DNA from 4 places in the Vibrio sp. KUL78 genome. Region 1 is predicted to be linked to each of the others. Evidence: predicted binding sites of a transcription regulator. Region 1 holds the regulator's gene; each other region holds the start of a gene.
The links. Region 1 encodes CRP, which controls carbon source genes, mostly activating them, when cyclic AMP is high. Its sites were predicted from a motif close to TGTGANNNNNNTCACA; they were not measured.

Region 2: a site for CRP is predicted at 3,468-3,483, ahead of cdd (cytidine deaminase). Genes of this name have one in related genera too.
Region 3: a site for CRP is predicted at 1,716-1,731, ahead of AC6I8Y_RS23420 (glycogen/starch/alpha-glucan phosphorylase). Genes of this name have one in related genera too.
Region 4: a site for CRP is predicted at 5,620-5,635, ahead of AC6I8Y_RS13350 (NupC/NupG family nucleoside CNT transporter). Genes of this name have one in related genera too.

What each region holds. Positions count from the first base shown of each region.
Region 1 is NZ_AP045837.1:3,242,534-3,250,203, reverse strand. Features, by position in the region: partial or broken gene AC6I8Y_RS15130 (aspartate aminotransferase family protein) at 152-1,364, shown strand; gene astA (arginine N-succinyltransferase) at 1,446-2,465, shown strand; partial or broken gene astD (succinylglutamate-semialdehyde dehydrogenase) at 2,568-4,035, shown strand; gene AC6I8Y_RS15115 (DUF1338 domain-containing protein) at 4,046-4,837, shown strand; gene crp (cAMP-activated global transcriptional regulator CRP) at 4,911-5,543, opposite strand; gene AC6I8Y_RS15105 (phosphoribulokinase) at 5,787-6,656, opposite strand; gene AC6I8Y_RS15100 (YheU family protein) at 6,784-6,996, opposite strand; gene AC6I8Y_RS15095 (hydrolase) at 7,070-7,670, opposite strand, start outside.
Region 2 is NZ_AP045837.1:1,855,028-1,862,697, forward strand. Features, by position in the region: gene AC6I8Y_RS08645 (ABC transporter substrate-binding protein) at 1-541, opposite strand, end outside; gene sbcB (exodeoxyribonuclease I) at 842-2,263, shown strand; gene AC6I8Y_RS08655 (CidA/LrgA family protein) at 2,358-2,723, shown strand; gene AC6I8Y_RS08660 (LrgB family protein) at 2,725-3,411, shown strand; gene cdd (cytidine deaminase) at 3,592-4,479, shown strand; partial or broken gene purT (formate-dependent phosphoribosylglycinamide formyltransferase) at 4,643-5,819, shown strand; gene AC6I8Y_RS08675 (VOC family protein) at 5,873-6,229, opposite strand; gene AC6I8Y_RS08680 (DUF3080 family protein) at 6,420-7,472, shown strand; gene AC6I8Y_RS08685 (DNA ligase) at 7,479-7,670, opposite strand, start outside.
Region 3 is NZ_AP045838.1:1,548,928-1,556,597, forward strand. Features, by position in the region: gene malT (HTH-type transcriptional regulator MalT) at 1-1,365, opposite strand, end outside; gene AC6I8Y_RS23420 (glycogen/starch/alpha-glucan phosphorylase) at 1,907-4,360, shown strand; gene malQ (4-alpha-glucanotransferase) at 4,479-6,653, shown strand; gene glgB (1,4-alpha-glucan branching protein GlgB) at 6,977-7,670, shown strand, end outside.
Region 4 is NZ_AP045837.1:2,859,026-2,866,695, forward strand. Features, by position in the region: gene deoD (purine-nucleoside phosphorylase) at 1-51, opposite strand, end outside; gene AC6I8Y_RS13335 (phosphopentomutase) at 141-1,361, opposite strand; gene deoA (thymidine phosphorylase) at 1,377-2,711, opposite strand; gene deoC (deoxyribose-phosphate aldolase) at 2,970-3,746, opposite strand; gene AC6I8Y_RS13350 (NupC/NupG family nucleoside CNT transporter) at 4,210-5,475, opposite strand; gene AC6I8Y_RS13355 (TatD family hydrolase) at 5,680-6,453, opposite strand; gene AC6I8Y_RS13360 (DUF5363 family protein) at 6,443-6,568, opposite strand; gene AC6I8Y_RS13365 (BMP family lipoprotein) at 6,883-7,670, shown strand, end outside.

The DNA.
Region 1 (7,670 bases):
CTATGGTTAAATAATTGTAAATACAATGCTGCATCTGTGGAACGGCGATAGAAAATGTTCTTCCGCTATTGGAAAGAGAAGGTTCCCCTTAGTCGCCTTTTTGAAGGCAAACCTCTTTTCACCCACACGCAGTAATAAGAAGGAATGTGTTATGACAACGGAAAAAGCGGTAACTCGTGAGTGGTTCGATGAGGTAATGGTACCTTGTTATAACCCGATGGAGATGATTCCAGTTAAGGGCGAGGGTGCACGTGTTTGGGATCAGCAAGGTAACGAGTATATCGATTTTGCTGGTGGTATTGCGGTGAGCTGTCTGGGTCATTGCCACCCAGCTATGGTCAACGCCGTGACTGAGCAAGCCAACAAAATTTGGCACCTAAGTAACGTAATGACTAATGAGCCAGCGCTGCGCCTTGCGAAGAAACTCACTGAAGTAAGCTTTGCTGAACGTGTGTTCTTTTGCCAACTCTGGTGCAGAAGCAAATGAGGCAGCGCTTAAGCTTGCTCGTCGCTGGGCAGCGGATGTACATGGTGCTGAAAAGTCAGAAATTATCGCCTTTAACCAAGGCTTCCACGGTCGTACCTTCTTTACGGTAACAGTGGGCGGCCAAGCAGCCTACTCAGATGGCTTTGGTCCTAAGCCAGGTGATGTAACACACATTCCTTATAACGATATCGCCGCGCTTGAAGCGCAAATGTCGGATAAAACCTGTGCGGTCATGATGGAGCCGCTACAAGGTGAGGGCGGTATTGTTTCTCCGCAACCTGAATTTGTGCAGGCCGTTCGTGAGCTTTGTGATAAGTACAATGCGCTGCTTATTTTTGATGAAGTTCAGACGGGTAACGGTCGTACCGGTAACTTCTACGCTTACCAAGGTCTTGGTATTACGCCTGACATTCTAAGCACGGCTAAATCACTGGGCGGCGGTTTCCCTATCGGTGCCATGCTAACGACAGAGAAGCTGGCAGCCCACATGAAGGTAGGAACTCACGGTTCGACCTATGGTGGTAACCCGCTAGCATGTGCGGTAGCAGAAGCGGTCGTTGATGTAGTATCTCGCAAAGATGTACTTGAAGGTGTTGCGGAGCGTGAGGCATGGTTCCGTGAAGGTCTTGAGAAGATTAACGCTAAATACGGCATCTTTGGTGAGATCCGTGGTAAAGGCTTGCTACTTGGCGCTGCCCTCAATGAAGAGTGGCAAGGCCGCGCTCGCGATGTTCTGGTGGCTGCAGGTCAACAAGGCTTGATGGTGCTGGTCGCCGGTGCCAACGTGGTGCGTTTCACGCCATCACTGGTTATCACTCAGCAAGAAGTTGAAGAAGGATTAGCTAAGCTAGACAAGGCCATTGGCACGCTAGTTTAAGCAGACAGCCGAGAAAACGGCTATTTGATGCTCTCTCGGATTTGGATGTTCCGAGAGAGTTTGCGTCAGGAGGGATTATTGATGCTTGTTGTTCGTCCTATCTCTATGTCTGACTACGATGCACTGCATACTTGTGCCGTAGAATCAGGTCACGGTTTTACTTCTCTTCCCGTTAATGAAGAGCTACTGACAAACCGAATTACCCACTCTGAATACAGCTTTGCTAAGCAAGATGTCACGTCGCCTACCGATGAAGGCTACCTGATGGTTGGTTTCGATACTGAAACCGGCGAAGTCGCAGGGACAACGGGTATTGAAGGTGCGATTGGTTGGGATGTTCCTTTCTACTCTTATCACATCAGTACCGTGGTGCATTCATCACCGAAGCTGAACGTGAATAACGTGGTGAAGCTACTGACGTTTGGTAATAACTACACGGGCTGCAGCGAGATTTGTACCTTGTTCTTGCGTCCGGAGTTTCGTGGTGGTTTGAATGGCCGCCTGATGTCTAAGTGCCGCTTCTTGATGATGGCAGAGCACCCAGAGCGTTTCTCACAAACTATTTTTGCTGAGATGCGTGGTGTGTCCGATGCCGAAGGTAACTCACCGTTTTGGAAGTGGCTTCAAGAGCACTTCTTCTCTATCGACTTTACCTTAGCCGACTATCTAACTGGTATTGGTAAGAAGGGCTTTATTGCCGATTTAATGCCAAAACTACCGATTTACATCAACCTACTGAGCAAAGAGGCTCAAGAGGTTATCGGTCAGGTGCATGAGAACACGCGCCCGGCGTTAAAACTGCTTGAGAACGAAGGGTTTACCTGTCGCAACTATGTCGACATTTTCGATGCGGGTCCAACCGTGGAATGTGACCTTCGCAACATCCAAGCGGTGCGCGATTCATTCCGTGCCAAGGTATCGGTATCTGAGCATACCAGCTCGCAAGACTACCTGATTGCTAACACCTCATTTGAGCACTTCCGCGCAACTGCAGCCAAAGCAGCGTTTGATGCGGAATCTGGCACCGTATTGCTGTCTCCTGAAGCGGCCGATGCACTCAATGTTGCTGAGGGCGACATGGTTCGCATGTTGGCGCAATAGGCATTTAGCGTGTCGCTACATCAGTAGCAATAAGACAAACCGCAATAAGCATAAGATGGCCGCCAATAGCGGCCACATTTCAAAGACCAAAGGAATTTCACTATGTCTCAACAAACTCAATGGATCTCGGGTAACTGGGTGGCAGGTCTCGGTGATGCGTTTCAGTCACTGTCGCCATACGACAATAACATCATCTGGGAAGGTCAATCGGCGACACCAGAGCAGGTAGAGCAGGCAGTATCTTCCGCTCGCAAAGCCTTTGTTGAGTGGAAAAAAAGACCGTTCGCTGAGCGTGAGGCTATTGTGCTGGCGTTTGCCGACAAGGTTAAAGAGCGTAGTGAAGAGATCGCCATTGCGATTGCCAAAGAAACCGGCAAGCCGCTATGGGAAACGCGCACTGAAGCGGGGGCAATGGCCGGTAAGATTGCCATTTCGATTCGTGCCTACCACCAACGTACAGGCGAGAGCCAACGCGAAGCTGCTGGAAACCAAATTGTCCTCCGTCACAGGCCCCTTGGTGTTATGGCAGTGTTTGGCCCTTATAACTTCCCTGGTCACTTACCGAATGGTCATATCGTACCGGCCTTATTGGCAGGGAACACGGTAGTCTTTAAGCCTTCAGAGCAAACGCCACTGGTGGGTGAAATAGCGATGAAAATGTGGGAAGAGGTAGGACTGCCTGCCGGTGTCATTAACCTGGTTCAAGGTGGTAAAGAAACCGGTATTGCTCTTGCTGATTCAAAGGGCATCGATGGCGTGTTGTTTACGGGTAGTGCTAATACAGGTCATATTCTTCATCGTCAATTTGCTGGTCAACCTGGAAAGATGCTGGCGCTTGAGATGGGCGGTAACAACCCACTTGTTGTCAGTGAAGCGTTTGGTGATATTGATGCAGCGGTGTACACCATTTTGCAATCAGCCTACATCAGTGCCGGACAGCGTTGTACCTGCGCACGACGCCTTTATGTGCCATTTGGTGAAAAAGGTGATCAATTAGTAGAAAGCTTAGTGTCAGCCATTAAGAAGATTCGCATTGATGAGCCGTTTGCAGAGCCAGCGCCATTTATGGGACCGCAGATCTCAGAGCAGGCCGCTGACCATATTATTGCAGCGCAAGCTGAACTGGTGAAGCTGGGCGGTAAGAGCTTAGTCGAAGCAAAACGCTTGAATGCGGCGTTCGTAACCCCCAGCACTACTAGATGCGACAGATATCGCTGAGCTTCCTGATGAAGAGTACTTTGGGCCGCTGCTACAACTGGTGCGCTACGAGACCCTAGAGCAAGCGGTAGAACTGGCTAACGACACTCGATTTGGTCTATCGGCAGGTCTTATCTCAGAGCGCGATGAGGAGTGGCAATACTTCACAGACCACATCCGAGCAGGCATTGTAAACCGTAACCGTCAGCTCACGGGCGCGAGCGGTGATGCGCCATTTGGTGGCCCAGGTGCTTCTGGTAACCTTCGCCCAAGTGCGTTCTACGCAGCGGATTACTGTGCTTACCCTATGGCATCAATGGAAGGCGATAACACCGTTCTTCCTGCGACCTTGAGCCCTGGCATCGAACTATAAGGAGTGGGTTATGACTGTTGACGCGTTATTTGACCATTTGTGGCAAGACTACATTACTCGCTTATGTCCTTCAGCTCACAAGGTTCATGACTTGCTGAGAGAAGATGAGTCTCTCATCAATGACCATATTGCTCTGCGAACCTTTAATGTCGCACCGCTCGGTATCGACACGCTGGCTAAGCCGTTTCTAGACCTTGGTTACGAGGTGAGTGGCCATTACGATTTTGAATCCAAAAAGCTGACCGCGATTCACCTAGAACATAGCAATGCTCTGCTTCCTAAGGTGTTTATCAGCGAATTGCGAGTGGAAGAGTGCTCTCAATCGCTACAAGATATCGTGGCTAAGCTAGTGGCGCAGGTGGACAGTGCTAAGCTAACTTCTGCTGAGTTCTTATATGGTGGCCGCTTGTGGGATCTAAGCTATCAAGACTTCCAAACACTGGCGCAAGAAAGTGAGTACGCTTCATGGCTTGCCGCTCATGGTTATGGCGCGAATCACTTTACGGTGAGCGTGAACCAGCTTGATCGCTTTGCAGAGGTTGTTGGCGTAAACCAGCACCTTCGTGATGCAGGATTTGCGATAAATGAATCGGGTGGCGAGGTAAAAGGCTCACCAGAGGTTCTTTTGGAGCAATCCTCGACGATGGCAGACAAAGTGTCCGTGGCATTTACTGATGGTGACCAGGTGATTCCTGGTGGCTTCTATGAGTTTGCCAAGCGTTACCAGCTAGCCGATGGCAGTTACTATCAAGGTTTTGTTGCTGCATCGGCGGACAAAATTTTTGAGAGTACGCATCAGTAGTCTCCAAAAATAACAAACCCCAAAAATAAAAAAAGCCACCTGAAGGTGGCTTTTTAAATCTTGCGACGCGCTCTTAACGAGTACCGTAAACCACGATAGTCTTACCGTGTGCAGAAATCAGGTTCTGCTCTTCTAGCATCTTAAGAATACGACCTACTGTCTCACGAGAACAACCAACGATTTGGCCAATCTCTTGACGAGTGATCTTGATTTGCATGCCGTCTGGGTGAGTCATTGCATCTGGTTGCTTCGCTAGGTTTAGTAGCGTCTGTGCAATACGACCCGTTACGTCTAGGAACGCTAGGTCACCTACTTTTTGGCTAGTCACTTGTAGACGACTTGCCATCTGAGCAGATAAGCGCATTAGAATGTCTGGGTTAACTTGGATAAGCTGACGGAACTTCTTGAATGAGATTTCCGCAACTTCACAAGGTGATTTTGCTCGTACCCATGCTGTACGTTCTTGGTCTTCTTCGAACAGGCCTAGTTCACCAATGAAGTCACCTTGGTTAAGGTAAGACAAGATCATCTCTTTGCCTTCTTCATCTTTGATAAGTACCGCTACAGAACCTTTTACGATGTAGTAAAGCGTCTCTGCTTTCTCGCCCGCGTGGATAAGCGTGCTCTTCGATGGATACTTGTGAATGTGGCAGTGTGAAAGGAACCACTCTAACGTTGGGTCGGTTTGAGGTTTACCTAGAACCATATATCTTACTTCCTCTGCAGGGTATGCTTGCTGCTTTCCATATTTGTTAGCAAGCCCGTTTGTTAAGACTTACTAGCATAAAAGCACTTTGAAGATGGCGCAAGCGATCTTCTGTTTCAAAGAAATAGTATCCTTTTTTGCGCCACTTTTCTTGATTTTAATCGTGTCATAAGCCCATTTATCTATACAAAACTGTGCACATGATCACGGTATAAAAAATCATCGAGATTCGGCTCACAAAACCTAACCTATTTTGCCGGTTTCTATGAGCTGTTGAAGTATTGGTCTGACGATTAATTCCATCGCAAAACTCATCTTACCCCCTGGGACCACTATGGTGTTGTGGCGAGACATAAATGAGCCATCAATCATGGCGAGCAGGTAAGGGAAATCGACGTTCTTGATACCACGCAGGCGAATCACCACAAAACTCTCATCCAAACTCGGAATGCCTTTGGCGTTGAGCGGGTTGGAGGTATCGACGGTTGGCACGCGCTGGAAGTTAATGTGAGTGCGCGAAAACTGTGGCGTGATATAGCTTAAGTAGTCATCCATTGAGCGAACAATCGAATCGGTGACCGCCTCTCTTGAGTGGCCGCGATCGCGGGTATCTCGGACAAACTTTTGAATCCACTCAAGGTTAACGATAGGCACCATGCCAATGAGTAGGTCAACGTGCTGAGCGGCATTCACATCACCGTCGACGACGCCGCCATGCAGGCCTTCGTAAAACAGTACATCGCTATTTTCTGGCAGGTCTTGCCATGGGGTAAAGGTGCCTGGCATTTGGTTGTAGGGTACGGCTTCATCAAAGGTATGCAGGTAGCGGCGAAACTGACCTGTACCATTTTGCCCATAGTTGCGAAAAAACTCTTCTAGGGCGGGGAAGTCGTTGGCTTGAGGCCCAAAGTAACTGATGTGTTTACCTTGCTCTTTCGCCTTGCGGATCTCGATATCCATCTCTGGACGCGTAAAGCGGTGAAAACTGTCACCTTCAATAAACGCAGGCTTGACGCTCATCATGTTGAACATCTTGCGGAATGCTTCTGACGTTGTTGTCGTTCCAGCTCCAGAGGAGCCCGTTACAGCAATGATCGGGTGTTTTGCTGACATAACACTTCCTGTGTATTTGTAATTGTCGTTATAAATTTGCTAACTCACATAAGGAGTTAGACCTTGTGGGCCAATTTCAGTTCAATAGCCTTTCAATATAGCAGCTACTTACGTCGCTACCGAAAAATTACAGCGAGCGACGAGATTTAATGTCGACGGTCTCGTGCAGCTCAGAGAACACGATGACGGCTTCACCGCTTTCGAGTTGGTTGCGAACATGGCGAACCTTGTCGTCTAGCGACACTTCCGACTCACCATAGTCGGTGCCTTCTCGCAGCACGAACTCTTTAATAAGGTTATCCAGCGTATCTGCGTCAATTTGTTGCCATGGGATGATCATAAATACCTCTCAATTCTATGACCGCACGATTATACCACTGCTGATTCACAAAGGGAGTGGTTGCTCTTTTTGGCTAGTCAATCAGATGCTGGTAATAACTTGGCAGGGTCTCTTCTAACCAAAAACGCGGGCGCCTGAGACTGCCAGTCATAAAACCGACATGACCACCACGTTCAAGCAATTGGTAGTCGATATGGTTTGGAAGTGTAAAGTTTGGAATGACCTCGTGTGTCATAAAGGGGTCATCCTTGGCATGAATAAACTGAGTCGGTACCGTGATTTCTCGTAGGCGAGGTAGACCAGAGCAGCGCTGATAATAGTCATCGGCATCTTTGAATCCATGCAGAGGTGCTGTGATCAAATCATCGAACTCGTAGAGTTTTTTCATGTTCTTGATGCGCTCTTCGGTCAGCCCGAGGACTTCGCTCAGTAGATGGAGTTTGTTAAGCGCATTCTTTTTCATTGAGCTGAGCAGGTAAGAGCGATAGACCTTAGAGAAGCCTTGCTCTATACGTCTTGCGCACGCTGCGAGGTCGAGCGGGGCAGAGATGACGGTTGCGCCATTCAGCTTAGTATCATCACCATAGTGCGCAAGATAGTTGGTGAGCATATTGCCGCCAAGGGAAATGCCTATGGCAACCTTTTTACTATTTGGGTAACGATGATCCAAAAGC
Region 2 (7,670 bases), 1.4 Mb from region 1:
CATACTGAAGGTAAGTACCAGGGAAGTACTTCACATATGCCGCCCCATCCCGTTTTGCTGCTAGGTCGGTAATGAAAGGTTCACGAGTAGTAATGTAATCACAATCTCCATCGATGAGCCGTTCGTTTAGTTCTGCAACATTTACAAATTCGAAACTAACGTTTTTAGCTCCACTTCGCTCGACAAGGGTCTGTCCGAAAAAATGCAGGGCAGATAAGTATTGAGTACAAAGGACTTTATTTTCGATATTTGAAATATCTAAGAAGGGTTCGAGGCTAGCAATTCCGTTGGCGTTGTCAGAGTCAAACACAGTTGCAACAACGCGATAACTAGGTAGCAAATGTTGATGAGCCAGGTAAGCAATATCAGCGGCTAAGATGACATCCGCATCTACGTGATTATTAATTACAGATTTAATAGCCAGCTTGCCACTTGGTTTTGATTCAATAGAAACCTTTAGGCTATGGTTCTCAAACTCACTTGTACCGTTTGCTAGGTGTAAAAGCCCCGCGCCAGGCTGTAAGCCTGTCACAACCAACATCTCTTCTGTTAAATTTGACTTAACGTCTTTGTCGCCGCAACCAAAAAAGCAAGGATACGCAAGCGATGATAAATGGCACTCTAACCATGCGATCTACCTCGGCATTTTCTTTTCAATATAGTAAACAAATCGCCGTATTGTATCTTTATTCGAATTTGATGGTGGTTTGGCGATTAAAGCAGCGTGTGTCGGGGTATTTTTGTTTGTTCATTGCCTTGTAATAGCAGCAATGGTCTAATAAGAGATTACTGGAAAGCCTTGATTACACGGCTGACTTTACGACTTAAGGAAGCACTTCGAATGTCCCGACACCAACCCACTTTTTTCTTCTTTGATTACGAGACTTGGGGTGTTAGCCCAGCGAAAGACAGACCTTGTCAATTTGCGGGCGTTAGGACAGATGCTGACTTCAATATCATTGGCGACCCTTTAGTCATTTATTGCCAGCCACCTGCTGATTATCTGCCTTCGCCAGAAGCAGCGCTGATTACCGGAATCACACCTCAACTTTGTCAGGAAAAAGGGCTTCCAGAACCTGAATTTATCGCGAAGATCCATGAGCAATTAGCGGCGCCAAATACCACAAGTCTTGGCTATAACAGTATTCGCTTCGACGATGAAGTCACTCGATATACCTGCTATCGCAACTTCATCGACCCATATGCATGGAGCTGGCAAAATGGCAATTCACGCTGGGACTTGCTCGATGTAATGAGAGCCTGCCATGCTCTTCGCCCTGAAGGTATTGAGTGGCCTGAAAACGAGGAAGGCTTTACCAGTTTCAAGTTAGAACACCTTTCTGTCGCGAATGGTATTGAGCACGAAAACGCACACGATGCGATGGCAGACGTCATTGCAACCATCGAGCTTGCTAAGAAAGTTAAAGCAGCACAACCTAAGCTGTTCGACTACTTTTATTCAATGCGAACCAAACGCAAACTCAATGAGCTCGTGGATATCGTCAATATGACGCCACTTATGCACGTGTCTGGAATGCTCGGTAAAGAGTGCCAATACACGAGCTGGGTAGTACCAATTGCATGGCACCCAACAAACCAAAATGCCGTGATTGTTGCCGATCTCGCCAAAGATCCTCAGCCGTTACTCGATTTAGATGTCGAAGCACTTCACAAAAGGCTCTACACTAGACACGATGATCTAGCAGAAGGTGAACTGCCCGTTCCACTTAAACTTATTCATCTAAACAAATGCCCTATTCTTGCTCCAGCTAAAACGCTAACCGCAGAAAATGCAGGTGTGATCGGCATCGATAGAGAACAATGTTTGAAGAATCTTGCCCTCATCAAGCAGAACCCAGAAATACGAGAAAAGCTAATTGGGCTATATGGCATTGAAAGAGAGTTTGAAAACGATGATGACGTTGATACTCAGCTCTACAGTGGTTTCTTTACACCTGCAGATCGCAGTGCGATGGATATTATTCGAGATACCGACCCGAACAATCTATCCGCATTAGACATTAGTTTTAGCGACTCTCGAATTGAACCTCTGTTGTTTAGATACCGAGCCCGCCATTTTGCGTGGACCCTTGATGAGGCTGAGCAGCAGAAGTGGGCAAATCATTGTCGTGAATTTTTCGAAAGTCGTATTGAAGACTACATGCTAAATATGGAAAACTTAGTTCACGAACATGAGTCTGACGAGAAGAAGCTCGCCATACTAAAATCCGTCTACCGCTACGTGGAGCGTCTCGTTTCTTAACTGCTCCATCCTCGTAGTTAAAAAGCAGCCACCGACTCTTTACCTGTGTGGCTGCGACATGTTTTGCGATACTATTCATCACTAAGAGGAAGCCATGCTCAAAACCGTGCTTCGCTATTTACTGTCTTTTGCTGTCATTTTCTTTTCTCTATGGCTAGGCAATGCGATTCAAAGCTTGTTAGGTGTTTCAATCCCTGGCAGTGTTTTCGGAATGCTCATCCTATTCACTGCACTAGCCACTGGCGCCATACCTGCCTCCATCGTTCAGCCAGGTGCTCACGTGTTTATTCGTTATATGATCCTGCTGTTCGTGCCTATCAGTGTGGGATTAATGAACCATTTTGAAATGTTAGTAGAGAATGCCCTACCTATTTTGGCAAGTGCCGTTGGTGGGTCTTTTATCGTATTGATCGCGCTTTCGGTATTTCTCGATCGCTTCTTAAAAAAGGGAGACAAATAATATGTGGCTTCCTATTACCGTTGCGGTATTTTTCTTCGCACGCTTCGTTGCAATGAAAGTGAAAAACCCGATCTTCAACCCACTACTCATTAGTATCGCAATATTGATCCCCGTTCTAGTCTGGTTCGACGTATCGTTTGATACCTATTACGCCGATAACGAATGGATCAGTTATTTACTGCAACCTGCCGTAGTCGCGCTGGCTTACCCACTTTATGAACAACTTCCCCAGATTCGTCAAAACTGGCGTATCATCGCGCTTGCTTGTGGTGTAGGTAGTATTGCCTCAATGTTTACAGCATCAATCATCGCAGTCTTGCTAGGTGCAGATATGGACCTAATTGCGAGTTTACTTGGTAAATCTGTAACCACACCAATTGCTATGGAAGTCTCCAGTCACTTGGGCGGAGAGCCCTCTATTGCGGCTATCTTAGTACTCCTTGTCGGACTATTTGGCGCCATAATGGCATACCCAATTTACAACATCTTTGGTGTCACCCACCCAATCGCCAAAGGTTTAACGATGGGGACGGTATCACACGCACTTGGGACCGCGACAAGTGCGGAGAAAGACCCGCGAGACGCTGCTTTTAGTTCATTAGCATTGGTTATATGTGGTGTCATTACTTCTATTCTAGCGCCATCAATGTTCGCATTTTCAATTTGGCTTACACACCTCATCTCTTAACCTAGACTTACCTAAGCACGATTGTGGATTGGTGGATCCCACCAATCCATAATTTGTGTGACATCACTCTTATTATGATAACGTTACACTCATTGCACTTTAATATGTGACAAAGATCACCTTTACTTCTTCAAAACTTGCTTAGAATGTAAGAAAACGTCCAATTACATAGGAAACCGCATGACAGATCGTTTTGATTCTGAGTTGGCCGAAATCCCAGAACATATTGCAAACTTTCTAAAGCCTATTATTACTGCGTCCGACTTCGACGCTACGATTTCTAAGTCGCAATTTGAAGAGTTATTGGCAATCTCAGGACTCGAAGACGATGAACTTCGTGTCGCTCTACTCCCGTTTGCTGCCGCTTACTCCTACGCACCAATTTCAGAGTTTTATGTCGGTGCCATCGTTCGCGGTTTGTCGGGTCGGTTATATTTCGGTGCCAACATGGAAATCATTGGCGCGCAATTGGGTCAAACTGTTCACGCTGAACAGTCTGCGATTAGCCACGCTTGGATGAAGGGTGAAACTGGTCTTAAAGACATCACCATTAACTACAGTCCATGTGGTCACTGTCGTCAGTTTATGAATGAACTTACGACAGCAGATACCTTAGTTGTTCAATTGCCTCAACGTGACGCGATGACACTTCAAGAGTATCTACCTGAGTCTTTTGGTCCTAAAGATCTTGGCATTACTGATGCGCTAATGAGCCCAAAGCAACACGGTTTATCGACTGAAGAGACAGACGCATTGATCTTGTCGGCAGTTGATGCCCTCAATAGAAGCCACTCTCCTTACACACAAAACTTAAGTGGCGTTGCTATTGCGACTGAAAGCGGAAAGGTATACCAGGGTGCTTATGCTGAAAACGCGGCGTTCAACCCGAGCCTTCCTCCACTTCAAGTAGCGTTTATGCAGTTATTACTTGATGGTGAATCATTCGAATCTATTCGTTTAGTCGCACTTGCTGAGATGGCATCTGGGAAAATTAGCCACCTTGCAGACACTCAAGCAACTCTTGAGGCCATTGATCCAGACATTCCACTCGAGTACATCTCGTTGTAATGATATGAATTCGAACCTTTTTATCGGCCCCGCTTAGTAGCGGGGCTGTTTTTTTTATGTCTATTGAAAAGGAATGGCAATTTGCCGCGCAAACGATTGCTTTCTTGGTTAATTCCAGTATGATCCACCGCAATTCTTCCTCATGAACGATCAAGGATATTATATGTTTGGTACTGCTACTCGTGAAAATGCTACGCGTGTATTACTGTTGGGCTCAGGTGAACTTGGTAAAAGAAGTTGCCATCGAATGTCAGCGTCTCGGTCTCGAAGTCATTGCTTGTGACCGCTATGCAGATGCCCCTGCTATGCAAGTTGCTCACCGCAGCTATGTACTGGATATGCTCGACGGGGAAGCACTCGAAGCTATCATCGAAAAAGAGCAGCCTGCGTACGTCGTACCAGAAATCGAAGCCATCGCGACTGACAAGCTAGTTGAACTTGAGAAAAAAGGCCTGAATGTCGTACCAACGGCTAATGCAACCAAGCTGACGATGAACCGTGAAGGTATCCGTCGTCTAGCAGCAGAAGAGCTGGGACTTAATACATCACCTTACCAATTTGCCGACAACTATGACGACTTTAAAGCGGCAGTTGCTCACGTTGGCGTACCATGTGTTGTGAAGCCGGTGATGAGTTCTTCTGGCAAAGGGCAAAGTGTCATCAAGACTGAGGCGGATATTGAGTCTGCATGGACTTATGCTCAAGAAGGCGGCCGTACTGGCGCAGGACGCGTTATCGTTGAAGGCTTTATCGACTTCGACTACGAAATCACCTTGCTTACCGTTCGAGCGGTTGATGGCGTTCATTTCTGTGCACCGGTAGGGCATCGTCAAGAAGACGGTGACTACCGCGAGTCATGGCAGCCACAAGTCATGTCTGATAACGCGCGAAAAGCGGCAGAATACACCGCTGAGCAAGTTGTAAACGCACTGGGTGGTTACGGTATCTTTGGTGTTGAACTGTTCGTTAAAGGTGACAAGGTTATCTTCAATGAAGTGTCTCCTCGCCCACACGACACGGGATTGGTCACACTGATTTCTCAAGATATGTCTGAGTTCGCGCTTCACGTACGTGCGTTTACTGGTTTACCGGTAAATGGTATCACCCAATATGGTCCAGCAGCATCAGCCGTTATCTTGGGTCAAGGGACTTCAAACAACATTCGCTTTGAGGGCATTGAAGACGCAGTATCACTGCCACAAACACAGATTCGTTTGTTCGGTAAACCAGACATCGATGGTCGCCGTCGCCTAGGTGTCATTTTGACAAAGCGTAAATCTTTAGAGACCGCTATCGACGAAGCGGTAGAGTGTGCAAAGAAGGTAAAAGTCGTTTACTAGCTTTATAAACACTCAAAATGGCAAGGCTCTGGTTTATCGCCAGAGCCTTTTTGTTATCGCGACTCCGACCAAACGGCAAATTCATTACCGCTTGGCTCACTAAAGTGGAAGCGGCACCCACCTGGAAAGTCAAAGATCTCTCTCACAATCACACCGCCGCTCTTTACGACCTTATCGTAGGTTGTTTCAATCGAGGGGCTGTAAAAGACCAACAGCGCGCCGCCTTTGCTTGCCACAGAGCACATGTCTGCTTTATAAAAACCGCCATTAAGTCCCTGATTAGAAAACGCGCTGTATTCATCGCCATAATCTTGAAAGTCCCATCCAAACGCATCGGTGAAGAACTGCTTTGTCTTTATTAGGTCTTTGGCTGCAAACTCTACATAGTCTAACTTTACTTCATCGCTCATCACGGCTCCTTATTTCTTCATTCTGTTTATCATAGTAGCGGATATTCATTCTTGGGGTTGTGAGAGGTAATGCAGTTTGCCCAATGCTACAACTGAGTTATTCAACGCCTGGTATGACCATAAATGCTCTATCCTTACGTACAAACCCTTGTAAAAACATACAACTGCTAGAGTTCAATTAGAAGCCATTATGAGACCTGAACGCTACTCTCTTTCAGCTAACATTATGACGCGCGCAAGCCTTTTGCTTGCACCGGTTATGCTCGCTGGTTGTTTCAACGATAGCCCATCAGCTAAGTTTATTGACTATCAAGAGAGAATAGCGAATGTTCAAGAGAGTGACTTACTCCCTCCTCCCGAGTTAACTCTGGTCGAACTCCCATCGAAAAGAGAGCTAACTAAAGAGATACCTAGGACAACGCTGGGACTTGTTGATAGCTACCAACTTCGTAAATGTCAGCTGTTCGGACTTATTGCGGAGCGAAACTCCGTATTAGGTAAGGTGCAGGACCAGTTTCGAAATTTTGATTATCAATTAAAGCTCATTGATGGATTAGAACGATGCCTAGCCTCGAACCAAATCGAATTAGAGCTCAAAACGAGCTTACAGGATATTTTGAGCGTTAAGTATCAGTACCTGCCGGACTATTTCTTCAACCTCGTTTATACAAGTGATGCAATGCGCTCACAACTCAACGGGCACGATTGGCTAGTAGCCAATAAAGGGAGTGCGGCGCTCCAAGTGCGCGAGTCATTAACTGCATTTAACCAAGTGGCTCAGTTCATTGCGACAAGCGACCGGGCAACGATTGAGCGACCTCCGCTGCTCACACCTTACCAAGAACAATTAGAGAAAAGTAATGTCATCGGTCGCCTAGCTTTTTCATTGGAAGCGAGCGCACATTGGATGCGCACCATTACCAACCAGCTCAACACATACGATGACCAGATTATTTGTGGTAAGAACAGAGATTCATCTCGATTTAAATACCTTGTTAATGTTTTCAACAATGTGTTTGTCGAAGAAGTACAGCCGTATTTATCCTATGTTGACTCTGAGTATCAAGCTATCGCTCAGGAAACGCAGTTCGTTTCCGCCTTGCTCTCTCAAAGCGACGCTAATGTCTATAGCCTTCACCAGCGACACCTTGAATTTAAGGAGACCAGTAGAGAGCACGTTAAATATTGGAAAGGGTTGTTTGAACGCTGCGGGCGCTCTCTGTCATCCATTCGAAATAACTAGCTCCAGCTACTCTTGCTCTCTAATGCGATGAAATCTAGCAAACCTAGGTACGCCATTATCAGTCCATCCATTGTGTTTGATAGTAACGATTTTACCAATTTCTGGAGGCTGCTTTCTCTCTTCATCAGTGAATCCCGTTCCTACGTATAGTCGTACGCCACCCTTTATCTCAATAAGCAGTGCGCCCATTACGCCATT
Region 3 (7,670 bases), on a different replicon from region 1:
GTGGAACTCACCTTCTTCTTTTGCCGTCAGTTTGACTTGGCGATCCGCCATTTCAGCGTCTGCCTTGGCAATCAGTTCACCAACGTCGTTGTATCTGTGCTGGCTTTGAGCAAGCCAAGCTTGCAGCATGCACAGCTTTGGTTGGCTGTAGAGCTGGTCAGCAGAGAGTACATCAATCGCGTCTTCAAGCGTTGCCAGTTCACCGTGGTTGAACATCTTCCAACCAAACTCAAGCAGTATTTCAGCCACTAAGTCGTTGTTATTCGCAAGGCGAGCGTGACGAAGGGCTTGGTGTGGGACTTTTTGCTGCAGCCATGCGTTTGCAGCAGCTAGATGCAGCTCATGCTCTTGCTGAGGAATACGCGCTTTACGCTCATGAGATAAGAACTCTGCAAATAGGTTGTGGAACCTAAACCAGTTGTTCTCACCTTCAAGTGGGTAAATAAATAAACCAAAGCGGTTGAGCGATTCGATCATACTAAGCGCGTCGTCACGTTTGGTCAGTGCGGTGACCAAACTGTCGTTAAAGTGATCGAGCACTGAACACTGCATTAGGAAATGGCGCGTCTCTTTATCAAGCAGATCGAAGACCTCTTCCACGAGGTAGTCCCATAGATGCGCATGATTGAACTGAGACATGGTCTCTACTGATTGCGCCAAGGTGCGTTTCTGATGCTGGGCCTGCAATGCAAAAAGCTGCAGAGCAGAAGGCCAACCTTCAACATAGGTGCGCAGTGAGTTAGCGGTTTCATTGTCAATTTCACTGGCCAGTCGCTGACTAAAGAAACGTGTTGTTTCTTCGGTATCGAACGCTAAAAGCTCATTGCCAATTTCAATCATCAGATCCCGTACGCGCAAATTCGCCGTCCCCAGCGGCGGATTTCCACGACTTGTCACCACGAGCGTGATGTTATCTGGCATGTGCTTAAGGAAGAAGCGCATTGCTTCATGAATTTCTTCGTCAGTGATCAGATGGTAGTCATCTAAGACGATGTAACACTCGTGGTGATAGCTAGTCAATTCGGCAAACACTTCGCTAAAGAGAGAATGCAGCGATGAGAACTGTCGACGTTCTGCCAGCTTTTGTGCGTTAGGACAGGTGTTGTTGGTGGCCTTGTTGATGGCCTGCAGCAAGTAGTTAACGAAACGGAACGGGTCATTGTCGCTTTCGTCGATGCTGTACCAACCTACATGTGGTTTATCCGATAGCCATTGAGCGGCCATGGTCGTTTTACCGTAACCTGCAGGCGAGCGAAAAAGAACAAGTTTATAAAAGGGAGCCTGTGCAAGCAGATCTAATACTCGAGGGCGAACGATGGCGTTGTGCAAGCGGCCTGGTCGAGTCAGTTTTGAAGGAATCCACATAAGATATTTCCTACTAATTATTGTTTCTACTCCTCAAGGAGGAGGGAGCGTTTACCACAGCTTTATAGAGCAGCCTCGATGTTATGAAACAGTAGGTTATACAGTGTTTGATCGAGCGCTAGATTTTAATTATTGCGTGTCCCACACCCTAACTACGCCTCATATATGTGAAGTTCGTCACTTATTGGTACGCATTCGAAAGGGTATTGGTCAGCCATGTATACAAAATTTCAGATTTTTTTGGGGCTTTTTTACGGCTAACTGTGATCTCAACAGCAATTTTTGTATTTAGTCACCGATGCGATAGTAAATGTTTCTTCGATAGCGCTTAGATTAAAAACTGAGCTTGGCGTGATCGCTATCACCAGAAAAAACCGAATCCAATATCGGAATGGGACATCGATCACTTAGTGAAGGGGAGTACGCCCCCTACGCCCTCCTCACTCATCCTTCAGGGAGTCGGACTTAGGAGGATGTTTATGGATACGTCACCATGCACGATATGTGACAGATGGATAAAACTTGAAAGTGAGATTTCGTAATGAAACCTGCGCAACAGAAAAAATTTGATAAAGCTTCTTTCCAAGAAAGTGTTAAGAAACACCTATCAGCAACTTACGCAACGACGGTAGAAACTGCGACTGAACGTCAGTGGTATCTAGCAATGGGTCGTGCGCTTGCTGAGCTAACGACTTTTGACCTGCTTGAAACTGAAGCAGATGAGCGCATCAAGAGCGCAAAAAGCGTTAACTACCTATCTCTAGAATTCCTAATCGGTCGTCTAACAGGTAACAACCTAATCAGCATGGGTCTTTACGATCAAGTAACTGACGCAATGGCTGAACTAGGTCACAACCTGACTGACCTTCTAGAAGAAGAGCGTGACCCATCACTAGGTAACGGTGGTCTAGGTCGTCTAGCAGCATGTTTCATGGATTCATGTGCCGCTCAAGAATTCCCAACTGTAGGCTACGGTCTTCACTACGAATACGGTCTATTCAAGCAATCTTTCGAAGATGGTCGTCAAAAAGAAGCACCAGATGCATGGCGCGGTGTTGAAGGCTACCCATGGGAAGTAGCTCGTCCAGAACTCGCACAAGAGATCGGTTTCTTTGGTCACGTTGAAGTTGTAAACGTAGGCGGCAAAGAAGTTCGTAAGTGGGTTCCTGGCATGACGGTTAAAGCAATGCCTTGGGATCTACCAATTGTTGGTTACGAATCTGACACTGTATACCCGCTACGTCTTTGGGAATGTCAAGCAATCGCACCATTCTCTCTAGAAAGCTTCAACAACGGTGACTACTTCGAAGCACAGCACGCGCTAATCGATGCGGGTAACATTACTAAGGTTCTATACCCGAACGACAACCACGAGAAAGGTAAGACACTGCGTCTAATGCAGCAGTACTTCCACTCAGCTGCGTCTGTACGCGATATTCTACGTCGTCACGAGGCTGCAGGTTACACACTGGCGGATCTTCCTAAGCAAGAAACTATTCAACTTAACGACACGCACCCAACGATCGCTATTCCTGAACTAATGCGCATCCTTCTTGATGAGAAAGGTTTGAGCTGGGATGACGCGTGGGCGATTTCTTCTAAGACTTTCGCATACACAAACCACACGCTACTTCCAGAAGCGCTAGAGACTTGGTCTGAGTCGCTAATCCAGCGTCTACTTCCACGTCACATGGAAATCATCTTCGAAATCAACCACCGCTTCCTACAAGAAGTACGTGCAATGTGGCCTGGTGACGGTGAGAAGCAAGCTAAGCTTTCTATCATCCAAGAAGGTTTCCACCGCATGGTTCGTATGGCTAACCTATGTGTTATCGGTTCATACGCAGTAAACGGTGTAGCAGCACTTCACTCTGAGCTAGTGAAAGCAGACCTATTCCCTGAGTTCCATGAGATGTACCCAACTCGTCTACACAACGTGACGAACGGTATCACACCACGTCGTTGGTTGAAGTTCTGTAACCCAGGTCTTTCTAAGCTAATCACTGAAAAAGTGGGCCCAGAATGGCCAGCGAAACTAGAGCAGCTAGAAGGCATTGCTGAATACGCAACAGACGCGAAATTCCAAAAAGAATTCATGGCTGTTAAGAAAGAAAACAAACAGCGTCTAGCTGATTGGGTTCTGGAAAACATGGGTATCGAGCTAGACACAAATGCTATCTTTGATGTGATGATCAAGCGCCTGCACGAGTACAAGCGTCAGCAGCTAGATTTGCTACACGTGTTGTCTCTATACCACCGCCTATTGAATGACCCAACATTTGATATGGCTCCACGCGTTGTCTTCTTCGGCTCTAAAGCGGCACCTGGCTACCACCTAGCGAAAGAGATCATCTTTGCGATTAACAAGGTTGCTGAGAAAGTAAACAACGACCCACGCCTAGGCGGTAAGTTGAAAGTGGTATTCATCCCTGACTACCGTGTAAGCATGGCTGAAATGTTGATTCCAGCTGCTGACGTTTCTCAGCAAATCTCTATGGCAGGTAAAGAAGCATCAGGTACAGGTAACATGAAGATGGCTCTTAACGGCGCACTTACTATCGGTACGATGGATGGTGCTAACGTTGAGATCCGTGAAGAAGTCGGTGACGAGAACATCTACATCTTCGGTCTTGATGTTGATGGTGTGAAACGCACGCAAGCTGCAGGTTACAACCCATACGACTACTACAACGCTGACCCACTATTGAAAGCATCTCTAGACCTATTACTAGGTGATGAGTTCACTCCAGGTCAACCAGGTCTACTACGTGCAACGTACGACAGCCTACTTGACGGTGGTGACCCATACCTATGTCTAGCAGACTTCGCATCTTACGTGAAAGCGCACGAAGACATGAACAAACAGTACCAAGACCAAGCTGGTTGGGCTAAGAAAGCGATTCTTAACACCGCATTGGTTGGTAAGTTCACATCAGACCGCTCAATTCGCGATTACGTGAACAACATTTGGAAACTAGAATCAGTTTCTCGTTAATAAATAAAATTAAGGTACCTCAGTTCCTCTAGGGACAGAGGTACCTTGGCTTTTTACTTTAAAAATTAATAATAACCCTACCGATTTGAAGGTTAAGAGAAGTCCTTCGGAGAGAGCGATGACAGAACAAACAGCATTAAAACAAGTTGCTGAGATGGCAAGAATAGCCGACAGCTACGTAAGTGCGTGGGGCGACGAAGCCAGAGTTGAGGACGAAACCATTCTTCGTCTGCTTGCGTCTTTAGGCTACGACACGACTAATGATGAATCACTACTAAAATCTGCAGAGAAAAAGCATAAGAAGGAAGTGCTAGACCCTGTACTGGTTGTTAAAGACGGTGATGCCGTTGAAGTAGAACTTCATTTAGGTGTGAGCGCGAGAGAAAGCGATTTCAGCTGGCGTCTAGAGACTGAGCAAGGAGAAGTACTTGAAGGCTATCTTCAATCTCAGATCGTTCGTGATGAACGTGCTGAGGGTGGCCCTTTAGTATTTGCGTTACCAAACAACCTTCTATGGGGTTACCACAAGCTTTACTTAGAGCGTAAGCGCCGTAAAGCACCTTACGAGATGACACTTATCCGTACTCCACGTGCTTGTTACAAACAAAGCGCGATTGATGAAGGTAAAAAGCTTTGGGGTCCAAGTATCCAGCTTTACACGCTTCGTACTCAGCATAACTGGGGTATCGGTGATTTTGGTGACCTTAAACAGCTTGTAGCGGATATCGCTGCACGTGGTGGTGACTTTGTGGGTCTTAACCCAATTCACTCATTGTTCCCTGCTAACCCAGAAGGTGCGAGCCCATACAGCCCATCTTCTCGCCGCTGGTTGAACATTCTTTACATCGACGTTAGCTCTGTCGCAGAATTTGCGCTAAGTGCAGATGCACAGCAAATCGTTGGTGGCTCTGAGTTCCAAGCACGCCTGCAAAAAGCGCGTGAGTCACACTGGGTGAACTACACCGAAGTGGCTGAGCTTAAGATGAGCGTATTGCCACTGCTATTCGATGAGTTCAAATCTCGTCACCTAGACAAGCAGTCTGAGCGCGCAAAACTATTCCTAGACTTCGTTGAGGCAGGCGGTGAAAGCCTACTTCATCAAGCCGCATTCGATGCGATCCACGCTGAGCTTCACGCAGAAGACAGCAACATGTGGGGTTGGCCGGTATTCCCAGAGAAGTACCGTCGTTTTGAAAATGCAGCGACTCAAAAATATATTGCTGATAACCAAGATAAAGTTCAGCTTTACATGTACTTGCAGTGGATTGCTGATGTTCAAATCAATGAAGCTCAAGCACTAGCAGAAGAGAAGGGTATGGCCGTTGGTCTTTACCGTGACCTAGCTGTTGGTGTTGCGGATTCTGGCTCTGAAACATGGGCAGACAATGGCAACCTAGTGATGGATGCGAGCATCGGTGCTCCACCAGATATCTTGGGTCCATTGGGTCAAAACTGGGGTCTACCTCCACTTAACCCACAAGTACTGCAAGCTACATCGTACGATGCATACATCAAGCTACTGCGTGCGAACATGAAGCACTGTGGTTCACTGCGTATCGACCACGTTCTAGGTTTGCTACGTCTTTGGTGGATTCCAAAAGGTGAAAACGCGACGAAAGGTGCGTACATCTACTACCCAGTTGAAGACATGCTAGCAATCCTAGCGCTTGAGTCACACCGTCATCAATGTAGTGTTATCGGTGAAGACTTAGGTACTGTACCAGATGAAATCGTAGAGATCCTTCGTGACGCAGGCGTTCACTCATACAAGGTATTCTTCTTCGAAACAGCAGAAGATGGCGGCTTTATCTCTCCTGAGCACTATGCGGATCAATCGATGTCTGCACTATGTACTCACGATATGCCAACGCTACGCGGCTTCTGGCATTGCGATGACCTTAAAATGGGTCGTGAGATTGGTCTATATCCAAACGAAGAGCAGCTAGCAGGTTTATTTGATGACCGTTTAGAGTGCAAGCAAGGCATCATTGATAGTGTCGCGTGGCACGGTTACCTTCCTGAAGGTGTTGGTCGTGACGCAAGCCTAGTACCAATGGATGCTTACCTAAGCGAAGCACTGCAGCTTCATGTGGCTGCGGGCTCATCTGCACTACTCAGTGTTCAGCTTGAAGACTGGCTAGAAATGGATAAACCAGTAAACATTCCAGGTACGGTTAATGAGTACCCGAACTGGCGTCGTAAGCTGTCGATGAACCTTGAAGAAATCTTCGCTCAAGAAGGGGTAAATCGCATTGCTAAACGCCTAACGGAAGTGCGCGCGAAAGCCAGCTAATCACCGATTTTTAAATCGCTAACAAAGCACGATTCTTTTGGATATTTGTTCTGTCATCTCCAAAGAATCGTGCTTTTCTTTTTTCTGACGACTTGGATATATCATTTGCAAATTTATATTGTAAATTGTCGGTGAAATTGACCGATTGCACTGCAAAATTGGGTGCTTGTCACTTCCCGTACATCATGTTTCCAGTACAATGAAACCTTGCAGATAGCCCGCGTATCGCGGGCTTTTTATTTCTTGCCCCCGACGTTTTAGCCACTGGCTAAGACTCAACAATAAAAAGGGGGGGCAGAGTGTTAGGTCGAGGGAGATGAACGTTGAACAAAAAAGGGCTTAAAAGACAACAAAAGGCGTACGATCTACTCTCGAGTGCATCGTTTGCTGACCCATTCTCATTCCTAGGTCCATACCTACAGGATGAGACACATGCGCTTAGAGTTTGGATGCCAGGCGCAGACGCTGTCGCGGTTGTTTTGGAAGATGGCACAAGAATGCCAATGGTGCGAGATCAGGCGTCGGGGTTTGTCCTTGAATCGGACCTTGATTTACGATTTACCCATTATCAGTTGGCTGTCGATTGGAATGGCACTGAGCAGTTGCTCGATGATCCATACCAATACCACGGTTTATATGCCGAATACGAAGAGCTACACACGCCGAAAGAAATGTACCACCAGATGGGGGCACAATTCATTTCGCAAGAGAGAGACGGTAAGCAAGTCGAAGGTACCCGTTTCTTAGTGTATGCACCACATGCCTCTGCCGTCAGTATCGTTGGTAATTTCAACGCTTGGGACGGACGTCGCAACCCAATGCAGAGACTCGACTACGGGATCTGGGGGATTTTCATCCCGAATTTGCCAGAGGGCACTCAATACAAATTTGAGCTAAAAGGTCCTGATGGTGAAGGTCTGCCACACAAGGCGGATCCATGGGGTTTCTACTCTGAGCAGTACCCATCATTTTCTTCAGTTACTTATAATCATGATCGTTATGACTGGCAAGATGCCA
Region 4 (7,670 bases), 380 kb from region 1:
TACTACGTCAGCAAAATCACCCATTTCCGCGTTAATGTGAGGAGTCGCCATTGTTATTTCCTTTACGTTGTTCGTTATCAATTCTGAAAAATGGTTTAAACGAGTTAAGAGCAAGCTAACTTGCTCTTAACTTACTGTCATTACAGGAAGTTCTTTCCGTAGTCCATTGAGGATGTACCAAAGTAGCTCGCAAGACTTTGACCAATATCAGCAAAGCTTTCACGTAGCCCCAAAGAACCTGCAGGTACTTTCTCACCATAAACGATGACTGGGATATGCTCGCGAGTGTGGTCGGTACCTTGCCATGTTGGATCACAGCCGTGGTCCGCCGTCAGAATAAGCACGTCGTCTTCTTGCATTAACTCGATCACTTCGTGAATACGAGAATCAAAGTATTCCAGCGCCGCAGCATAACCGGCAACATCGCGGCGGTGACCGTACGCTGAATCAAAATCGACGAAGTTAGTGAAAACAATCGTGTTATCACCCGCTTCTTTGATCTGCTCTTTGGTTGCTTCAAACAGTGCTGGAATGCCTGTCGCCTTCACTTTCTTAGTGATGCCACAGTTCGCATAGATATCAGCAATCTTACCGATCGACACGACCTGACCTTGCTTTTCATCAACCAGTTTAGACAGCACAGTTGGTGCTGGCGGTTCGACAGAAAGGTCGCGACGGTTACCAGTACGCTCAAATTGACCTTTACCAGGACCAATAAATGGACGAGCGATAACACGACCGATGTTGTAGTCTTCAAGCTCTTCACGAGCGATCTGACACAGCTCAAGCAGGCGTTCTAAGCCAAATGTCTCTTCGTGACATGCAATCTGGAATACCGAGTCCGCAGAGGTATAGAAGATAGGTTGCCCTGTCTTCATATGCTCTTCACCAAGATCATCCAAAACCTGAGTACCAGAGGCATGGCAGTTACCAAGGAAGCCGTCAATACCTGCACGCTCTAAAATGCGATCTGTTAGCTCTTTAGGGAAGCTGTTCTCTTTGTCTGTGAAGTAACCCCAATCAAACAATACTGGTACACCGGCAATTTCCCAGTGGCCAGATGGTGTATCTTTGCCCGAAGACAGTTCAGCAGCGTGGCCGTAAGCACCAATGACCTCGACGTCATCACGCAAACCGGCTGCAAGTGCGCCCGTTGACTCTTTATGGGCCATAGCCAAGCCTAACTTGGATAGGTTTGGCAACTTCAACTCACCGCTACGTTGTTCGTTGTCTGCCAGACCTTTCGCACACTGCTCAGCAATATGACCCATGGTATCTGAGCCCACATCACCAAACTTATCGGCATCCGCTGTTGCGCCAATACCGAAAGAATCTAGAACTAAAATAAATGCACGTTTCATAACTTCTCTCCACCCTTATGCTAGATCTTCCGCACGAATATGGCGGTATACACAAGGAGTTTCTGTATAAACTGTATCACCAACGGTGATGGCGGCTTTCAGCGCGTCTGCGGCTTCTTCCCACTGCGCTTCATTGCGAGCATGGATAACAGCAAGTGGCTTGTCTGCACTTGCCTTTTCACCAAGCTTGATGAATTGATCGAATCCAACCGCATAATCGATAGTATCTGTTGCTACGCGACGTCCACCGCCCATACCAACGACAGCCATGCCAATCGCACGTGTGTCCATCGCTGAGACAATACCGTCAACATCAGCAAACACTGGCTTAACGATCTCTGCCTTCTCTAGGTAATTATCGTAGTTAGCAACAAAGTCTGCTGGGCCACCTAAACCTTTCACCATCTTGCCAAAGCACTCAGCGGCTTTGCCGTTATTGAGTACCTCATTAAGCATCGCTTCCGCTTGCTCGGTATCGCTTGCCAGCTTACCAAGTACCAACATCTCACTGCACAGAGCCATCGTCACTTCGTACAAGCGAGGGTTGCGGTATTCACCAGTCAAGAACTGTACGGCTTCACGCACTTCCACCGCATTGCCCGCCGAGGATGCCAGTACTTGGTTCATATCAGTGAGGATCGCAGTCGTGTTTGTACCCGCGCCGTTTGCCACTGCAACAATTGAGTTTGCAAGCTCTTCTGATGCTTCGTACGTTGGCATAAAGGCACCAGAGCCGACTTTTACGTCCATCACTAGAGATTCTAGGCCCGCAGCCAACTTTTTCGACAAAATAGACGCTGTGATAAGCGAAATGTTGTCAACCGTCGCCGTGATATCACGTGTCGCGTAAACGCGCTTATCAGCTGGTGCAAGATCGCCGGTTTGACCGATGATTGCTACACCTGCCTCTTTCGTTACGTCACCAAATACCTCATTAGTCGGGGTGATGTTGTAGCCTGGGATAGCTTCAAGCTTATCCAGTGTGCCGCCTGTATGGCCAAGACCACGACCTGAAATCATAGGAACGAAGCCACCACAAGCTGCAATCATTGGACCAAGCATTAGGGAGGTAACATCCCCCACGCCACCGGTTGAGTGCTTATCGACAATCGGACCGCCAAAATTCATATAGCTCCAGTCGATAACCATGCCAGAGTCACGCATGGCACACGTCAGCGCAATGCGCTCTGGCATGGTCATTTCATTGAAGAAGATGGTCATCGCAAATGCGGCAATTTGACCTTCCGATACCGTGTCTTTCGCAACACCTTGAATGAAGAAGTTGATCTCTTCCGCGCTTAGTTCATGACCGTCGCGTTTTTTACGAATAATCTCTTGAGGTAAATACATTAGTGCCTCCACAGCGAAGTGCTGAAGTACAAAATAAGTGTAGGGTAGAAGTTGCGGGCGTGTGGATGGTTTAGATAGGCGTTTTATACCCCCTCTAACTCCCCCTATATTAGGGGGAGAACCTCGGGCTCGCTCCTATCGTCGCGTCGCCTATATTTTTGAATATAGGGCGATGCGCTAGCGAGCCAGTGGTTCCTCCCCTTTATAAAGGGAGGCAAGGAGGGGTCAATCGCGAAACCCCAAATCCCGCAAAGTAACTTAGTACGCGCTAGGATCCGCAGTTTCGTCAGTTACTTCTAATGTATTCAGTAGGTTGGTCAGTAGGCTTGATGCACCAAAGCGGTAGTGCATGTTGTCTGCCCAGTCTGCGCCTAGGATTTCGTCTGCCATTGCTAGGTAAGCAGCCGCGTCTTCCGCAGTGCGCACGCCACCAGCTGGTTTGAAACCAACGGTCTTAGCAACGCCCATATCGCGAATCACTTCTAGCATCATGCGAGCGTACTCTGGAGTCGCGTTGACTGGCACTTTACCTGTAGAGGTTTTAATGAAGTCAGCACCTGCTTTGATACAGATTTCTGATGCTTTCTTGATAAGTGCTTCTTCTTTTAGCTCACCGGTTTCGATAATAACTTTCAGAAGAATATCGCCACACGCTTCTTTACACTGTTTCACTAGCTCGAAACCTACTTCTTCGTTGCCAGCGATCAGTGCGCGGTATGGGAACACCACGTCTACTTCATCTGCGCCGTAAGCAACTGCAGCCTTGGTTTCTGCTACTGCGATTTCAATGTCGTCGTTACCGTGTGGGAAGTTGGTTACCGTCGCGATACGTACATCTGGTGTACCTTGCTCACGAAGGGTTTTCTTAGCAATAGGAATAAAGCGAGGGTAAATACAGATCGCAGCTGTGTTACCCACAGCCGTTTTCGCGTCATGACATAGTGCGATCACTTTCTCGTTAGTGTCGTCGTCATTTAGCGTGGTTAGATCCATAAGTTTTAGTGCACGTAGAGCTGCTGATTTTAAATCGCTCATTTCTATCTCCGGTCAATATATTCAATTAATTACCTGACAAACACGTCAGCAATAAATGAACGGACTTGGTTCCTTGAAGACTCGGCTCGGCAAACTCGCTGCCTCACCAATTGCTATCCCTGTCACCGCACAGTACCTGCTCGTTTAGATCACCTGATTCCTATCTGTGGTGAGAACTGGCTCTGGCTGAATAACTCATCAATTGTCTGTGTCATTACCTTAAACACACGATGAGTTACTGAGTAGCCTATACAGTATAGGAGTGATCTCAAAAACGGTAGTACCGATTAAAACGCAAACGGTTTGTATCTCAAAAAAGTTCCGTTGTCCATCATTCATCCCTTATCCCAAAAGGACTATTGAGGTTTTCTGGCCCCCAAAAACCAAAAAAGCCCCGCAGCAATTTCTTGCTACGGGGCGATTTAATACGGCGTCTATATACTAATTACCTTAACGCGAGCAATTACATGCCAGCAAGGCTTAGACAGAAACCAGCAATCGTTGCTGCCATCAAGTTAGATAGCGTACCTGCGATTACTGCTTTCACACCCATGCGAGCGATATCACCGCGACGCTTAGGTGCAAGGCTACCCAGACCACCTAGTAGGATTGCGATAGAAGAAAGGTTCGCAAAACCACATAGAGCGAATGAGATGATAGCTTTAGTCTTCTCAGAAAGAACAACTGGTGCTGCGTCACCTAGGTATGGTGCGAAGTTCGCGTATGCTACGAATTCGTTCGCAACCGTCTTCATACCGATGAACTCACCAGCAATTGTCGCTTCAGACCATGGCACACCTAGTAGGAATGCTAGTGGTGAGAAGATCCAACCTAGAATCAATTCTAGACGTAGTTCAGGCATACCAACCCAGCCACCGATGCCGCCAAGCATACCGTTAACCAGAGCGATAAGACCGATGAATGCGATTAGCATTGCACCTACGTTCAGCGCTAGTTGAAGACCTGCTGATGCACCGCCCGCTGCTGCGTCGATAACGTTAGCTGGCTTGTCTTCACCTTCAGCTTGCATGCTGTGTAGTTGTTCTACTGGCTCGTCTGTTTCTGGCTTGATGATCTTAGCAAATAGAAGACCACCAGGTGCTGCCATGAAAGATGCTGCTACTAGGTACTCGATTGGCACGCCCATAGAAGCGTAACCTGCAAGTACACCACCAGCGATAGAAGCTAGACCACCACACATTACAGCGAATAGCTCAGATTGAGTCATCTTAGGTACGAAAGGACGTACAACTAGAGGTGCTTCGGTTTGACCTACGAAAATGTTAGCTGCTGCTGACATAGATTCCGCACGAGATGTACCTAGCGCTTTTTGCAGACCGCCACCAAGAATCTTGATAACCCACTGCATTACACCTAGGTAGTAAAGTACAGAAATTAGCGCAGAGAAAAAGATTAGTGTAGGTAGTACACGGAAAGCGAAGATGAAACCGCCGCCGCCGAATACTTCAAACATCTTGTCAGAAACAAGACCACCGAATAGGAATGACGTACCGTCGTTACCGTAGTTAATCACGCTAGATACAGCGTCAGAGAAGCTACGTAGGATCTCTTGACCCCAAGGTACGTAAAGAACGAATGCACCTAGTGCAAATTGGATAGCAAATGCGCCAGCCACAGTTCTGATATTAATAGCTTTGCGGTTATCCGATAGTAGTACTGCGATTGCAATAAGCACTACCATACCAACCAGGCTCATAAACAGGCTCATAGTTTATGACTTCCTTATATAATAAATTTGGCGTGTAACAAAAATTGAAGCTCAAAAGCGGGGGCGATTATACAAACCCACAGAAAAGAAAGTAGTACCCCCCTCACACTTTCGTTCTGAACACATGGAAGATACACTGAGATTTGTGATCAATCTCACAAATAGACTCTGCAAACGTTTTCGAATTCACAATTTAAGTAAATTTTAATCACAAAAATTAAACGTAGATTTGCTATTGACATCCAATTGTGAGGCAACCGTTTGCTCGGATTCATTTCTCAACTCAATTAAAGAAGATAGCACCAAACTTATCATTTTAGGCTCATTAGGACTGCCCTGATAACCACTTAATGGCATATCAGGTGCGTCTGTTTCTATTAACAAACTTTCCAAAGGCAAAGCCGCTATCGTCGCGCGTGTTTTCTTTGCTCTTTCGTAGGTAATGACACCGCCTACACCAATTTTTAAACCCAGTTTTACGAAGTCCATCGCTTGTTGCAGACTGCCACTAAAGCCATGTACAACTCCGCCATATTTCGGCTGAGTTTGTTTAAGTAATACCACAAGGTCTTGATGAGCCTTTTGACAATGGAGTAATACTGGCAACTTGCAGTGGTTGGCTAACGTTATCTGAGCTTCTAGAACCTGCTTTTGAAAGGCTTCATCCTCACGACCCTGATAAAAGTCGAGCCCGCACTCGCCAATCGCCACACATTTTTCTGGAACCTGTTCCTCAACCAGTTGAGCGAGTCGCTCGAGACTGCTTTTCGTAACGCCATCTAAAAACTGCGGATGAAAACCTAATGCATAATGGATCTGGTCGTAGTCTGTCGAGAGCTTTCTAATTCGCTCCCAATTCGCTTCATTGATCCCAGGGACAACAATTTTCTGTACACCAGCGCTCTTCGCATCGAGAAGTACCTGTTGGATCTCTTTTTTATCCGCAAGTAGATCGAGATGACAGTGACTATCTATCATCGCGGTTGGGCTCTTTTTTGTATGGAACGCAGCTGCGTTTGTTCTCTGGAGTGAGACCGAGAGAGGCACACCATTCGTCATACTTCTTTAGCCATTTCTTCATTAACTTCAACATCATGAATCCCAAAAAAAGGTGTAATCGATTGCAGTATTTAACGCGTTGCGCCTCGCTATACAAAGGATAGCTGCAATAGTTAGAGTTTTGTCACTAAGTTGTGACTTATACCTCAATGCTGCCATGCAAAGCGTTTTTTTTGCACAAGCAAACGATAAAATGGCACGCATTGTTTGTAAACTGTTCGGTTTGCTTGTGGCTGGCCAGATCATGTTTTTACAAACGACTACTTTCTAGGCAAGTTATTTTGGATACGCCTAGCCTATCGAATCGTCAATGATGCCCCATCATTCGACACTATAAGGGAATTGATCGTGAAAAAAACTATTCTAAAAATGTCTGCACTCGCAGTGGCAGTTACTTCATTTGGTGCATTCGCAGCAAAACCAGCAGTGGTTTACGATACAGCCGGTAAATTCGACAAATCATTCAACGAAGCCGTGTTCCAAAATGGTGTAAAAGTCTTCAATGCAGATAAAGGCATTAAGGTACGTGAATTTGAACCACAGAATGAAGCACAGCGCGAACAAGGTCTGCGCCGTCTAGCGAGCCGTGGATTCACACCAATCGTTGCTGTTGGCTTCAACATGGCTTCAGCGGTAGAAAAGGTTGCCACTGAATTCCCAGACATTCAATTCACGATCATCGACATGGTGGTTGATAAGCCAAACGTGCAATCTATTGTATTTAAAGAGCATGAAGGTTCATTCCTAGTCGGCGCACTTGCCGCTAAAGCATCAAAAACTGCGAAGGTTGGCTTCGTAGGTGGCATGGACATTCCGCTAATTCGTAAGTTTGAGTGCGGCTACCGCCAAGGTGCGAAATACGCAAACCCACAAATCGAAACCTTCCAAAACATGACAGGCTCTACGCCTGCAGCGTTTGCTGACCCAGCGAAAGGCTCTGAGCTTGCTAAATCTCAGTTCTCTAAAGGCGCGGACGTTATCTACGCAGCAGCAGGCGGCACAGGTATGGGTGTTTACCAAGCAGCGAAAGATGCGGGCAACTTCGCTATCGGTGTTGACTCAAACCAAAACCACCTACAACCAGGCACTATGCTGACGTCAATGGTTAAGAAGGTAGGCGTTGCCGCTTACAACAC